DNA from 4 places in the Dickeya fangzhongdai genome. Region 3 is predicted to be linked to each of the others. Evidence: predicted binding sites of a transcription regulator. Region 3 holds the regulator's gene; each other region holds the start of a gene.
What was found. The regulator PurR, encoded in region 3, represses purine synthesis genes. The targets are predictions, from matches to a motif close to CANGCAAACGTTTGCNTG.
Positions count from the first base shown of each region.

Region 1: the regulator PurR is predicted to act here: its motif matches at 1,447-1,464, upstream of gcvT (glycine cleavage system aminomethyltransferase GcvT).
Region 2: the regulator PurR is predicted to act here: its motif matches at 1,589-1,606, upstream of CVE23_RS22400 (NCS2 family permease).
Region 4: the regulator PurR is predicted to act here: its motif matches at 1,714-1,731, upstream of purH (bifunctional phosphoribosylaminoimidazolecarboxamide formyltransferase/IMP cyclohydrolase).

Region 1 is NZ_CP025003.1:789,096-792,307, forward strand. It holds gene fucO (lactaldehyde reductase) at 1-857, opposite strand, end outside; gene gcvT (glycine cleavage system aminomethyltransferase GcvT) at 1,510-2,610, shown strand; gene gcvH (glycine cleavage system protein GcvH) at 2,642-3,049, shown strand.
Region 2 is NZ_CP025003.1:4,997,297-5,000,508, reverse strand. It holds gene CVE23_RS22405 (4'-phosphopantetheinyl transferase family protein) at 1-34, shown strand, start outside; gene CVE23_RS22400 (NCS2 family permease) at 97-1,434, opposite strand; gene yieH (6-phosphogluconate phosphatase) at 1,708-2,376, shown strand; gene CVE23_RS22390 (amino acid ABC transporter permease) at 2,381-3,139, opposite strand; gene CVE23_RS22385 (amino acid ABC transporter permease) at 3,141-3,212, opposite strand, start outside.
Region 3 is NZ_CP025003.1:2,974,043-2,977,254, reverse strand. It holds gene cfa (cyclopropane fatty acyl phospholipid synthase) at 1-963, opposite strand, end outside; gene purR (HTH-type transcriptional repressor PurR) at 1,385-2,410, opposite strand; gene cydH (cytochrome bd-I oxidase subunit CydH) at 2,797-2,886, shown strand; gene CVE23_RS13280 (C40 family peptidase) at 3,011-3,212, opposite strand, start outside.
Region 4 is NZ_CP025003.1:283,302-286,513, forward strand. It holds gene purH (bifunctional phosphoribosylaminoimidazolecarboxamide formyltransferase/IMP cyclohydrolase) at 1-1,568, opposite strand, end outside; rRNA gene CVE23_RS01325 (16S ribosomal RNA) at 2,169-3,212, shown strand, end outside.

The DNA.
Region 1 (3,212 bases), 2.2 Mb from region 3:
TGGGGCAGTAGAATCGCGTTGGCGACGCCGTGCGGGGTGTTATAGAACGCGCCCAGCGGATGCGCCATACCGTGCACCAGTCCCAGGCCGACGTTGGAAAAACCCATACCGGCGATATATTGCCCCAGCGCCATCGCTTCCACGCCCTGCGGTTTGCCGGCCACCGAATCGCGTAGCGAACGGCTGATGATTTCGATGGCTTTGAGGTGCAGCATGTCGGTCAATTCCCAGGCGCCCAGAGTCGTGAACCCTTCGATGGCGTGGGTCAGGGCGTCGATGCCGGTGGTGGCTTTGAGTGAGGCGGGCATACTGCACATCATGTCCGCGTCGATAAACGACACGATGGGGATATCGTGCGGGTCGACGCAGACGAATTTACGCCGTTTCTCTTCATCGGTGATGACGTAGTTGATGGTGACTTCCGCCGCGGTGCCGGAGGTGGTAGGAATGGCGAAAATCGGCACGCTGGGTTTGCGGGTGGCCGCGACCCCTTCCAGGCTGCGCACATCGGCGAATTCCGGGTTGTTGATGATGATGCCGATGGCTTTACAGGTGTCCTGCGGCGAACCGCCGCCAATCGCGATCAGGTAGTCGGCGCCAGATGCCTGAAAACGTTCGACGCCCTGCCGGACGACGGCGATGGTTGGGTTGGGAATCACGCCGTCATAGATGTCATAAGGCAGGCCTGCTTTTTCCAGCAGCGTGGTTACTTTACCCGCTACGCCGTACTTCATCAGTTCCTGGTCCGTCACCACCAGCGCCTTGCGAAAGCCGCGTCGCTGTACCTCTTCGGTCAGGTGGGCGATGGCGCCGCCGCCAAAATAGGACGTTTCATTCAGTATCATTCTGTGTGCCATGATTTCTCCTTAACGCATTGATTTTTAATCATTGAGGCGTATCGGTTATCCATTTGCGCCAGTAGCCGGTGTGGTTAATAGTTAATCTAGTCGCGCACCGCGCAGGGCGAGACGAAAGCTCGCTTCCGGTTGATAAAAGTCAAACCTTTGTCAGAGGGATCACCCGCCGATGAACCCAGTGTGAAACCGGTCGGGACTCGCTGCCTTCTTACGGCTGCCATCAGCCGCGTCGTACTGTCGCTGACGGGAAGGTGTCCACGACGGTGATCACAGAATCGGAGTGTGAAGACAATGAAAAACGGGCGTGGCCTTACCTGAAATAATCTAATTTTAGGGTTTTTTCGCATTACTTAATCTAATTTAACTTGTGGTTGTCTCTTTTGAAATAAAACCAGAAAGTCATGCATTAATAATTTTTGGTATTGGTTTTATTTTTTAATTTGGAGTTAAGTTTTTTATTTGTGAAATTTTACGGATTTATATCCTGATTGGGTGGTTGGGTAATTCAATGCCGGTTTGGCTTTTTATATAGATAAACTTATGGTTGTGGGAGTGGTGGAACGCGCGCTTCGGTGGTAAGTTCTGGGGCAGGATAAACGTTTGCGTCGTGGGGCCTGGCGTCACAACGCGCGGCTAACGTAGAGAGAAAAGAATGGCAAACCACACTCCGTTGTATCAACAGCATCTGGCCGATGGCGCCAAAATGGTGGACTTTCATGGCTGGATGATGCCGCTGCACTACGGTTCTCAACTGGACGAACATCACATCGTACGCAACAGCGCCGGCATGTTTGATGTGTCGCACATGACCATCGTGGATCTGCGCGGCGCCCGCGTGCGTGAATTTTTGCGTTATCTGCTGGCGAATGATGTCGCCAAACTCACCCAGCCCGGTAAAGCGCTCTATACCGCGATGCTGACGCCCTCCGCCGGCGTGATCGACGATCTGATTGTCTATTTCCAGACCGAAGACTATTTCCGGCTGGTGGTGAACTCCGCCACCCGCGAGAAGGATCTGGCCTGGATCACCGAGCATGCCAAACCGTTCATGGTGGAGATTACCGAACGTGAGGATCTGTCGCTGATCGCGGTGCAAGGGCCGCAGGCGCAGGAAAAAGTGCGCAGTCTGCTGAACGATGCCCAGCGTGAGCAAGTAGCCGGCATGAAACCCTTCTTTGGCGTACAGGCGGGCGACCTGTTTATCGCCACCACTGGCTATACTGGCGAAGCGGGCTATGAAATCGCGCTGCCGCAGGAACAGGCGGTCGGTTTCTGGCAACAACTGCTGGCGGCCGGCGTTAAACCCTGCGGACTGGGCGCGCGCGACACGCTGCGTCTGGAAGCGGGCATGAACCTGTACGGTCAGGACATGGATGAATCCATCTCGCCGCTGGCGGCCAACATGGGCTGGACCATCGTCTGGCAGCCGGAAGACCGCCAGTTCATCGGCCGTGAAGCGCTGGAGCGTCAGCAGGCGGAAGGCACCGAACAACTGGTCGGCCTGGTGATGACCGAAAAAGGCGTGCTGCGTCACGGTCAGCCGGTCCGCTTTACCGATAATCATGGCGTCATGCAGGAAGGTGTGATCACCAGCGGGTCGTTTTCGCCCACGCTGGGCGTCAGCATCGCCCTGGCTCGTGTTCCCGCCGGTATCGGCGAACAGGCTATCGTGCAGATTCGTAATCGCGAGATGCCGGTGCATGTGACCAAACCCAATTTCGTTCGCGCCGGCAAGGCGCTGGTTCAGTTTTAATTTTTGGCGTTAATGGAAGGAGAAGGTGGCAATGAGCAATGTTCCGGCAGAATTGAAATATACCTCGTCCCATGAATGGGTGATGGCGGAAGGCAACGGCGTTTACAGCGTGGGCATCACCGAGCACGCGCAGGAATTGCTGGGCGATATGGTGTTTGTCGATCTGCCGGAAGTCGGCAGCACGGTCAACGCCGGTGATGACTGCGCCGTGGCGGAGTCCGTCAAAGCCGCGTCCGACATCTACGCGCCGATCAGCGGCGAAGTGGTGGAAATCAACGACGAACTGGAAGGCGCACCGGAACTGGTGAACAGCGCGCCGTATGCTGAAGGCTGGCTGTTCCGCATCAAGGCGTCTGATGAAGACGAACTGAACGAATTGCTTGATGCCGCTGGTTATCAGGCGCTGCTGGAAGAAGAAGACGGCGACGACGAAGAATAAGCCTGACGCCCCGTTCGCTCCCCGCGACGGGGCGTTTTTATTGTCCGCTTGTTTTTGTGATCTGTTTGTTTTGTGAATTGTTTGCTTGTTTTTCTGAATGATTTGCTTGTTTTCTGAATTAGTTAATTGTGCTGCACATCACTGTGCTAAATGCAGGAAATTC
Region 2 (3,212 bases), 2.0 Mb from region 3:
GACGGAAAACGCCCCGCCGCAGTACGCGATGTAGCCGGCAGGAGAACGGAAAAGGACGCCAACAAGCGAGCCGGGGCAATCCCGGCTCGCCAGTGATTAATGGGCGTCGATAAACACGATTTTCAGCAGGAACAGCACCGCCACGGCGATGACGCACGGGCTGATGTCGCGCCAGCGGCCGGTCGCGGCTTTCATTACCGCATAGGAAATGAAGCCCAACGCGATGCCTTCGGTAATAGAGAAGGTGAACGGCATCATCACGGCGGTCACGAACGCCGGTACGGATTCGGTCAGGTCATCCCAGTTAACGCGCGCCAGGCTGGCGGTCATCAGCACGCCGACATAAATCAGCGCGCCCGCCGCCGCATACGCCGGCACCATGCCCGCCAGCGGAGACAGGAACATCACCAGCAGGAACAGAATCCCCACGACTACCGCCGTCAAACCAGTACGACCGCCGATGGATACGCCGGAAGAGCTTTCGATATAGGCGGTCACGGACGACGTGCCGATGAACGAGCCGGCCACCGAGCTGATGCTGTCCACATACAGCGCCTGCTTCATCTGCGGGAATTTGCCGCGGGCATCCACCAGACCGGCCTTGTCGGTCACGCCAATCAGGGTGCCGGAGGAATCAAACAGGTTCACCAGCATGAAAGAGAAAATCACCCCGGACAGGCCCAGATTCAGCGACCCGGCCAGATCCACCTGACCGACCACATTGCTGACGCTCGGCGGCATGGAGAACACGCCGGAGAATTTCACATCGCCCAGCAGGGCGCCCAGCAGCGTGGTCACCGCGATGGAAATCAGCACCGCCGCATGGATGTTGCGGGACGCCAGCACCACGATAATGAAAAAGCCCAGCGCGCCCAGCAGCACGCTATGCGAGGTCAGCTTGCCGACCGACACCAGCGTTTCCGGATTCGGTACGATAATCCCGGCGTTTTTCAGCCCGATCATGGCAATAAACAAACCGATGCCGCTGGCGATGCCCAGCCGCAAACTGAGCGGAATATTGGCGATCATCCAGTAGCGAACCTGAAATATCGTCAACAGCAGGAAACCCACCGAGCCCCAGAAGATAGCGCCCATCGCGACCTGCCACGGCAGACCCATCGTGCCGACCACGACAAAGGCGAAAAAGGCGTTCAGGCCCATCGCCGGCGCCAGCGCCACCGGCAGGTTAGCCAGCAGGCCCATGAAAATACTACCAAAGGCGGCGATCAGACAGGTGGTGACAAACACCGCTTTGGTGTCCATCCCGGCGGCACCCAGAATCTGCGGGTTGACGAAAACGATATACACCATCGTCAGGAAGGTGGTGAACCCGGCAATGGTCTCGGTACGAGCGGTGGTGCCGTGCTGCTTCAGTTTGAACACGCGATCCAGCAGCCCCTGCTCAGCAGCGGAACCAGACTGAGATTTATCCATGATAAATGACCCAAAGAGAAGAAAGGAAAGATAATCGCCCGGTATCCTATACCAAAATGCGGAGCAGTTAACGCGCCGGCGGGCTTTTTTTTCCCGACGATAACAATTTTCTATATCTCCAGCCTGTTCGCAGCGGTTTCGCCTCACTTCCCGACGGGAAAACGTTTGTCCGCTACAGAGATAAGCGTCAGCAAGTCCCGTATTTCCACAAACATCGCATTATCCTGTCAGTCAGGTAAAGTGGGGATTTTCGTCCTTCAACAAGGAATGCCCATGTCCCGGATTGAATGCGTATTTTTCGACTGCGACGGCACGCTGGTGGACAGCGAAGTCATTTGCTGCCAGGCCTACATCAATATCTTTATTCCTTACGGTGTGCAGTTGCCGCTGGATGAAGTGATCAAAAACTTCAAAGGCATGAAGCTCTACGACATCATCGATCGCATCAGCGAGCGTTTCGGCCTGACGGTTTCAACCGAGCAGATGGAACGCCATTTCCGCCAGGAAGTCGCGCGACTGTTCGATCTCTCGCTGCAGCCGATTTCGGGAGTGCGGGACGTACTGGCGGCGCTGCAAACGCCCACCGCGGTGGTGTCCAACGGCCCGGTCAGCAAAATGCAGCATTCGCTGGGGCTGACCGGCCTGCTGCCGTTCTTTGGCGAGCACCTGTACAGCGGCTACGACATCGGCAAATGGAAACCGGACCCGGCGTTGCTGCATCACGCCGCGCAGCAGATGGGGGTAACGGTGGAAAACTGCATTCTGGTGGAAGATTCGGTCTCCGGCACGCAGGCCGGCATTGCCGCCGGCATACCGGTGTTCTACTACTGCGCCGACGAACATAACGCGCCGATCCATCACCCATTGGTGACGATGTTCCACGACATGGCGCAGTTACCGGCGCTGTGGCAGGCACGCGGCTGGACGCTGACCGCCGCCTGACGGCTCAGGCGGATTCGTGCAACAGCGATTCCGGCGTGCTTGCCGGTTTGCGTCCGCCGAATAGCCGGCGCCGGGCGGGTTTCGGCCCGGCGCGAAAACGCCTGCTGACGCCCTGCGCCAGCAGGTCCAGCAACAGGCAAAAGATAAAATAGACCAACGCGATAAACAGGAACACTTCGGTCGGGTAGACCATACTGCGGTTGTTGACCTGAGTCGCCAGAAAAGTCAGCTCGCCAACGCCGACAATGTAAGCCAGCGAGGTGTCTTTAATCAGGGAGATCCACTGGTTGATGAACGACGGCACCATCATGCGCAGCGCTTGCGGCAACGCGATGTGCCACAGCGTCTGCCAACGCCCCAGCCCCAGCGACATCCCCGCCTGCCACTGGCCGCGCCCTATCGCTACGATGCCGGCTTTCACGCCGTGCGCCAGGTAGGCGGAAGCGATTAACGCCAGCGCACACACCACAGTGGTGATTTCGGGGATATCGACGCCAAACAGGATCGGCAGCAGGAAGTAGGTCCAGAAAATCAGCATGATTACCGGAATCGCGCGGAAAAAGCCCAGTACCATCGCCAGCAGCCCGCCAGCCCAGCCGCGACACATCGCCAGCGCCACCCCCAGCCCTGTGCCCAACACCGCCGATGCGATCCCGGCCATCAAACTGAGCGCCAGCGTCAGCGCCGCGCCGCCCAGCGGACCATCCGGAAAGGTGCCCCACATCAGGTAGCTAAAATTGTCGCGGATGATCGCAAAATCCATCTCAGTGCCCCTTTAGCGGTTGCCGGTGCTGACGCCACTGTCCCCAGCCTTCCAGCAGGGCGATCACCGCGAT
Region 3 (3,212 bases):
CAACGTGCTGTCGTAGTCAGCACCGAAGTTATGCCAGTCTTCCATCACCAGATACGGCTCGCTGGTTACGGCGATTTGCTCTATCGACGGCAGGCTGCCGTTGGGGAAGATGTACTTGCTGGTCCACTTATCTCCCGTTGGCGTGGGGGTGTGAGTGCCGATCGTGTGCAGCAGGAACAGCCCATCAGGTTTAAGATTGCGCTTTACTATCTGGAAGTAGGTATCGTAGTTCTTGGCACCGACATGCTCGAACATGCCGACGGAAACGATACGGTCAAACTGCCGGTTCAGGTCGCGGTAGTCCTGCAGCAGGATGTTCACGTCCAGATCATGGCAGCGCTGTTGCGCCAGTTTCTGTTGCTCGCGGGAGATGGTCACGCCGGTGACGGAAACGCCGTAGTGACGCGCGGCGAATTCTGCCAGCCCGCCCCAGCCGCAGCCGATATCCAGCAGGGTCATGCCGCGGCGCAGCTGCAGTTTTTCGCAGATCAAGCGCAGCTTGTCCTGCTGTGCCTGCTCCAGGGTTTCGGCCTGTTTCCAGTAGCCACAGGAGTACTGCATATAAGGGTCAAGCATCAGGGTGAAAAGATCATTACCGAGGTCGTAATGCTCCTTGCCCACGATCCAGGCCCGACGGCGGGACTGCAGGTTGGTCAGCCGCGCCATCAGGATCCGCAGCGTATCGCGCCAGCGGTGAGGGAGCTGGTTTTCCAACCCGGCGCGCAGCACGCGGTGGAAAAACATGTCCAGCCGCTCACACTCCCACCAGCCATCCATATAACTTTCGCCCAATCCCAACGAGCCTTCGCGCAGCACGCGCTTATACATGTCGGGATTTTTTACCTGAATATCAAACGGGCGTGAACCGTTAATGACGATGTCGGCGGCCGACAGCATTTCATTAACAATCTGGAACCAGGATAGGTTAGGGGTACCCAGTTCCTCCACATAAGATGAACTCATAACTTCTCCCTACCTTGCCGGAAAAATGCCTTTGCAAGGAAAAACATTAGACAAATGTACCCACGGAGGGCATTCGGTGGACCCAATCCATCGTCTACCCCTGAACGTCTCAGAGGAAAATAAGAGAAAAGCCGGTACGAAAGGCGTCTATCCCTGGCCGTAACAAAAAGGTGCAGCGGTCAACAGGCAGGATAGAAAAAGTAAGGCGATGCATGAGGCCAAAAGCATCGTCTGATCATGATTATTGTCGTCAACGACAGTGACAAGTGTATGACTGCTTTAACCCGACGACAAGATTCATTGGGTTAAAGCAGCACGTTAAGTCATGAGCTCAACAGCGATAGCATGCGCCGGCACCATGTGTGGTGCGGCCTGCCGCTTGATTGAATAGCCAGACAGAGATAACGGAATCGTCTGAATTTTAACGACGGTAATCGAGGAACGGGCCGTCGGCGACGGAGCGGCGTTCGATCAGCGTCGGATGCACTTCAATGGTCTGGGCTTCCTCGCGTTTGCTGGTAATGCGGTCGAGCAACATCGAGAAGGCCGCCTGTCCCAGTCGCTCCTTGGGCTGGTGGATGGTGGTCAGCGCCGGGGTAAAATACCGGGAGTGACGAACATTGTCATAACCGATCACCGAAATATCCTGCGGTACGCGCAGCCCCAGTTCGTCGGCGGCGCAAATGGCGCCCATCGCCATGATATCGCCGCCGCAGAACACCGCGGTCGGACGCTGTTTCTGGGCCAGAATCTGGTGCATCGCCTTGTAGCCGGATTCCGGCTCGAAGTCGCCCTGAACCACCCATTCTTCCCGTAGCGGAATGTCGGCCTCTTTCAGCGCTTTCAGGAAACCCAGATAACGCCCACTGCCGGTATTGCGCCCGAGAGAACCGGGAATGGCGCCGATGTCGCGGTGGCCGCGCTCAATCAGGTAACGTCCGGCCATGTAGCCGCCGGCAAACGCGTTATCGATAATGGTATCGGTAAAATCGCTGTGGGCTTCGCCCCAGTCCATCACCACCATCGGGATATGGCGGTAATCCGCCAGCATCGATAGCAGTTCCGGCGGGTACTCGGCGCACATCACCAGCAGGCCGTCGACCCGTTTTTGCGCCAGCATGGACAGGTAGGCGCGCTGTTTGTCCTGATTATTATGGGAGTTGCACAGGATCAGCGTATAGCCTCTGGCGTAGCAGCTGTTTTCCACCGCCTCGATGATTTCGGCGAAATAGGGCGCCTCGCTGGATGTCGCCAGCAGGCCGATGGATTTGGTGTGGTTGACTTTCAGGCTGCGGGCCACCGCACTCGGCGAATAATGCAATTCATCGATGGCCGCACGCACCGCAGCCTTGGTCTCTTCGGCGACGAAACGTGTTTTATTGATCACGTGTGATACGGTTGTGGTCGAAACGCCCGCGCGTTTTGCCACATCTTTGATCGTTGCCATCTAAAGTGACTCCTGAACTCATCTGTTACAGTAGCTTGTCTGTTACAGCAGTAAATATGTTGTTAATCGTTTGCCTGCGTGAATTCTTCTCCTGCCAGACAACAAGGCAACATTTCAGGAGGAGACATGCCGAGGTGTGTAGCTTGAAGGGAGGGCTGACGCTTCGACCAACGCAGTGTATACAGTAAACTGCGGATTTTGGCCGATTTAGAGCAAAAGTGGAAGAGGCAATTCGTTTTATCTCTGTGACGCAGAAACCGGTTTTTTGACGCTCGCCGGGTGATAATAGACCTATGCTTTATAATGTTTCCCCCGTCTGCCGGATAGGGGATTGATTCAGACATGACAGGATGACGGCGATCATCAGTCACATACAGGAGAATACTATGGATACCAACTTGAAAATGTCGCTGTTCACCACTGTGGCTTCACTGGCGATGATCATCATCTTTAGTCTGAGCGCGGTATTGAACTGACGGCGTGGCGCTAGCGGCGCCTGGAACGTCAGCGGCGCATCGTTGCCGTTAAAGACAGGAAAACAAAAAAGGGGCGTGATGCCCCTTTTGTCGTATTGAGAACGGCCATTCCAGCGGAAGTTGTTTAGCGAATGGTTTTCGGCGTGACCACGCGACGGGCGCCGACGTAGTGATCCTGCCAGTAGTCCTCGCTCAGTTTGCTGATTTTAATGTCAGAGCCGGAACGCGGCGACTGAATGAAACGACCATTGCCGAGGTAGACGCCGACATGGTCGGCGGCGCCGCGGTTGGTTATCCGAAAGAACACCAGGTCGCCGCTTTCCAGC
Region 4 (3,212 bases), 2.3 Mb from region 3:
TCGGTAAACAGCATCGCGATGCCGTGTTCGTTGGCTGCCGCGATGACTTCATCATCGCGAATGGAGCCGCCCGGCTGAATCACGCAGGTAATGCCTACGGCCGCCGCTGCATCGATACCATCACGGAACGGGAAGAATGCGTCGGACGCCATGACGGAACCTTTGACTTCCAGACCTTCGTCACCAGCCTTGATACCGGCGATTTTGGCCGAGTAAACACGGCTCATCTGACCGGCGCCGATGCCGATGGTCATATTGTCGCGTGCGTAAACAATGGCGTTGGATTTAACGAATTTCGCCACTTTCCAGCAGAACAACGCATCGCGCAGTTCGGCTTCAGTCGGCTGACGCTCGGTGACCACGCGCAACTGGGCGGCTTCTACCATGCCGAGATCGCGATCCTGCACCAGCAGGCCGCCGTTGACGCGTTTGAAATCCAGCCCCGGCGTACGCTGTTGCCACTGACCGCAGGTCAGCACGCGTACGTTTTGCTTGGCGGCGGTGACTTTCAGCGCGGCTTCGCTGGCGGAAGGAGCAATGATCACTTCAACAAACTGACGGCTGATGATGGCTTGCGCGGTGGCTTCGTCGAGTTCGCGGTTAAAAGCGATGATGCCGCCGAACGCCGATGTCGGGTCGGTTTTGTAGGCGCGCTCATAGGCGTCCAGAATCGAACCGCCAATTGCCACGCCGCAGGGGTTGGCGTGTTTGATGATTACGCAGGCCGGCTCGGCAAATTCTTTCACGCACTCCAGCGCGGCGTCGGTATCGGCGATGTTGTTGTAGGAAAGCGCTTTGCCCTGCAACTGCTGAGCGGTGGCCACCGATGCTTCAGCGACTTTCTCTTCTATATAGAAGGCGGCCTGCTGGTGGCTGTTCTCGCCATAACGCATATCCTGTTTTTTGATGAAGTTCAAGTTCAGCGTGCGCGGGAAACGGCCGGAAGGCTGGGTGGTATCGCCGTGATAGGCCGGAACCTTACTGCCAAAGTAGTTGGCGATCATGCTGTCGTAAGCGGCGGTGTGTTCGAATGCCTTGATTGCCAGATCAAAACGGGTTTCGTAAGTCAGAGAACCTTCGTTGGCGTCCATCTCGGTGATGATGGCTGTGTAGTCGCTGCTTTTAACCACGATAGCCACGTCGTTGTGGTTCTTGGCCGCGGAGCGCACCATGGTCGGGCCGCCGATATCGATATTTTCTACCGCGTCTTCCAGCGTGCAGTCGGCTTTGGCGACGGTCTGGGCGAACGGATAGAGATTCACGACCACCATGTCGATCGGCTGGATATGGTGTTGAGTCATGATGGCGTCATCCTGACCGCGGCGACCCAGAATGCCGCCATGCACTTTGGGATGCAGGGTTTTGACGCGTCCATCCATCATTTCCGGAAAACCGGTGTAATCCGAGACTTCTGTCACCGGCAGGCCGGCGTCGGCCAGCAAGCGTGCAGTGCCGCCAGTGGAGAGCAGCTCAATGCCTCGTTGTGACAGCGCCTGGGCGAATTCGACGATACCGGCTTTGTCAGACACGCTGAGCAAAGCACGACGGATAGGACGACGTTGTTGCATGATGGTTTGATCCCCTGACTTAGGTTCTTACTTTAAAGAGCGTTACGTGAATAGTGGCGGTCACATAAAGAAAAATACGGATTGAGTCACCGATATTCAGCTAACGCGCTCACGGATACGCGTCATTCATCAGGGGGGGAATTGTAGCGAAAACGTTTGCGTGATGCTCGCCAAATTTCAAAAAATGCCTGAGTTGTGGATAACTCTGTGCAAAATAAGGTATAAGCGGCACTTTTGCTGTGGAATGCAGCGAACGCGCGATTTAATCAAAAATACCGGTTGCGGCCTGCGAGGAACTCCCTATAATGCGCATCCACTGACACGGCAACGGCGATGAGTCAACGCGGTGTGAGGCGGAGAAAGCGAGAAAAAAGTCGTTGACTCTGAATGAGGAAAGCGTAGTATACGCCACCTCGCGACAGCAGGCTGTAAGCCGGTCGCACTGCTCTTTAACAATCAATCAGACAATCTGTGTGGGCACTCGCAGGACGCTTCACTAAAAAATTATGTGAAAAGTCTTGAAGAGTGACAACAGTTAATTCATACGAACTAACAGTAAATTCTTTGAGCACGTTTTCTTCGGAAAACACATCAAACTTTAAATTGAAGAGTTTGATCATGGCTCAGATTGAACGCTGGCGGCAGGCCTAACACATGCAAGTCGAGCGGCAGCGGGGGGAAGCTTGCTTCCCCGCCGGCGAGCGGCGGACGGGTGAGTAATGTCTGGGGATCTGCCTGATGGAGGGGGATAACTACTGGAAACGGTAGCTAATACCGCATAACGTCGCAAGACCAAAGTGGGGGACCTTCGGGCCTCACGCCATCGGATGAACCCAGATGGGATTAGCTAGTAGGTGGGGTAACGGCTCACCTAGGCGACGATCCCTAGCTGGTCTGAGAGGATGACCAGCCACACTGGAACTGAGACACGGTCCAGACTCCTACGGGAGGCAGCAGTGGGGAATATTGCACAATGGGGGAAACCCTGATGCAGCCATGCCGCGTGTGTGAAGAAGGCCTTCGGGTTGTAAAGCACTTTCAGCGGGGAGGAAGGCGGTAAGGTTAATAACCTTACCGATTGACGTTACCCGCAGAAGAAGCACCGGCTAACTCCGTGCCAGCAGCCGCGGTAATACGGAGGGTGCAAGCGTTAATCGGAATGACTGGGCGTAAAGCGCACGCAGGCGGTCTGTTAAGTTGGATGTGAAATCCCCGGGCTTAACCTGGGAACTGCATTCAAAACTGACAGGCTAGAGTCTCGTAGAGGGGGGTAGAATTCCAGGTGTAGCGGTGAAATGCGTAGAGATCTGGAGGAATACCGGTGGCGAAGGCGGCCCCCTGGACGAAGACTGACGCTCAGGTGCGAAAGCGTGGGGAGCAAACAGGATTAGATACCCTGGTAGTCCACGCTGTAAACGATGTCGATTTGGAGGTTGTGCCCTTGAGGCGTGGCTTCCGGAGCTAACGCGTTAAATCGACCGCCTGGGGAGTACGGCCGCAAGGTTAAAACTCAAATGAATTGACGGGGGCCCGCACAAGCGGTGGAGCATGTGGTTTAATTCGATGCAACGCGAAGAACCTTACCTACTCTTGACATCCAGCGAAGACTGCAGAGATGCGGTCGTGCCTTCGGGAACGCTGAGA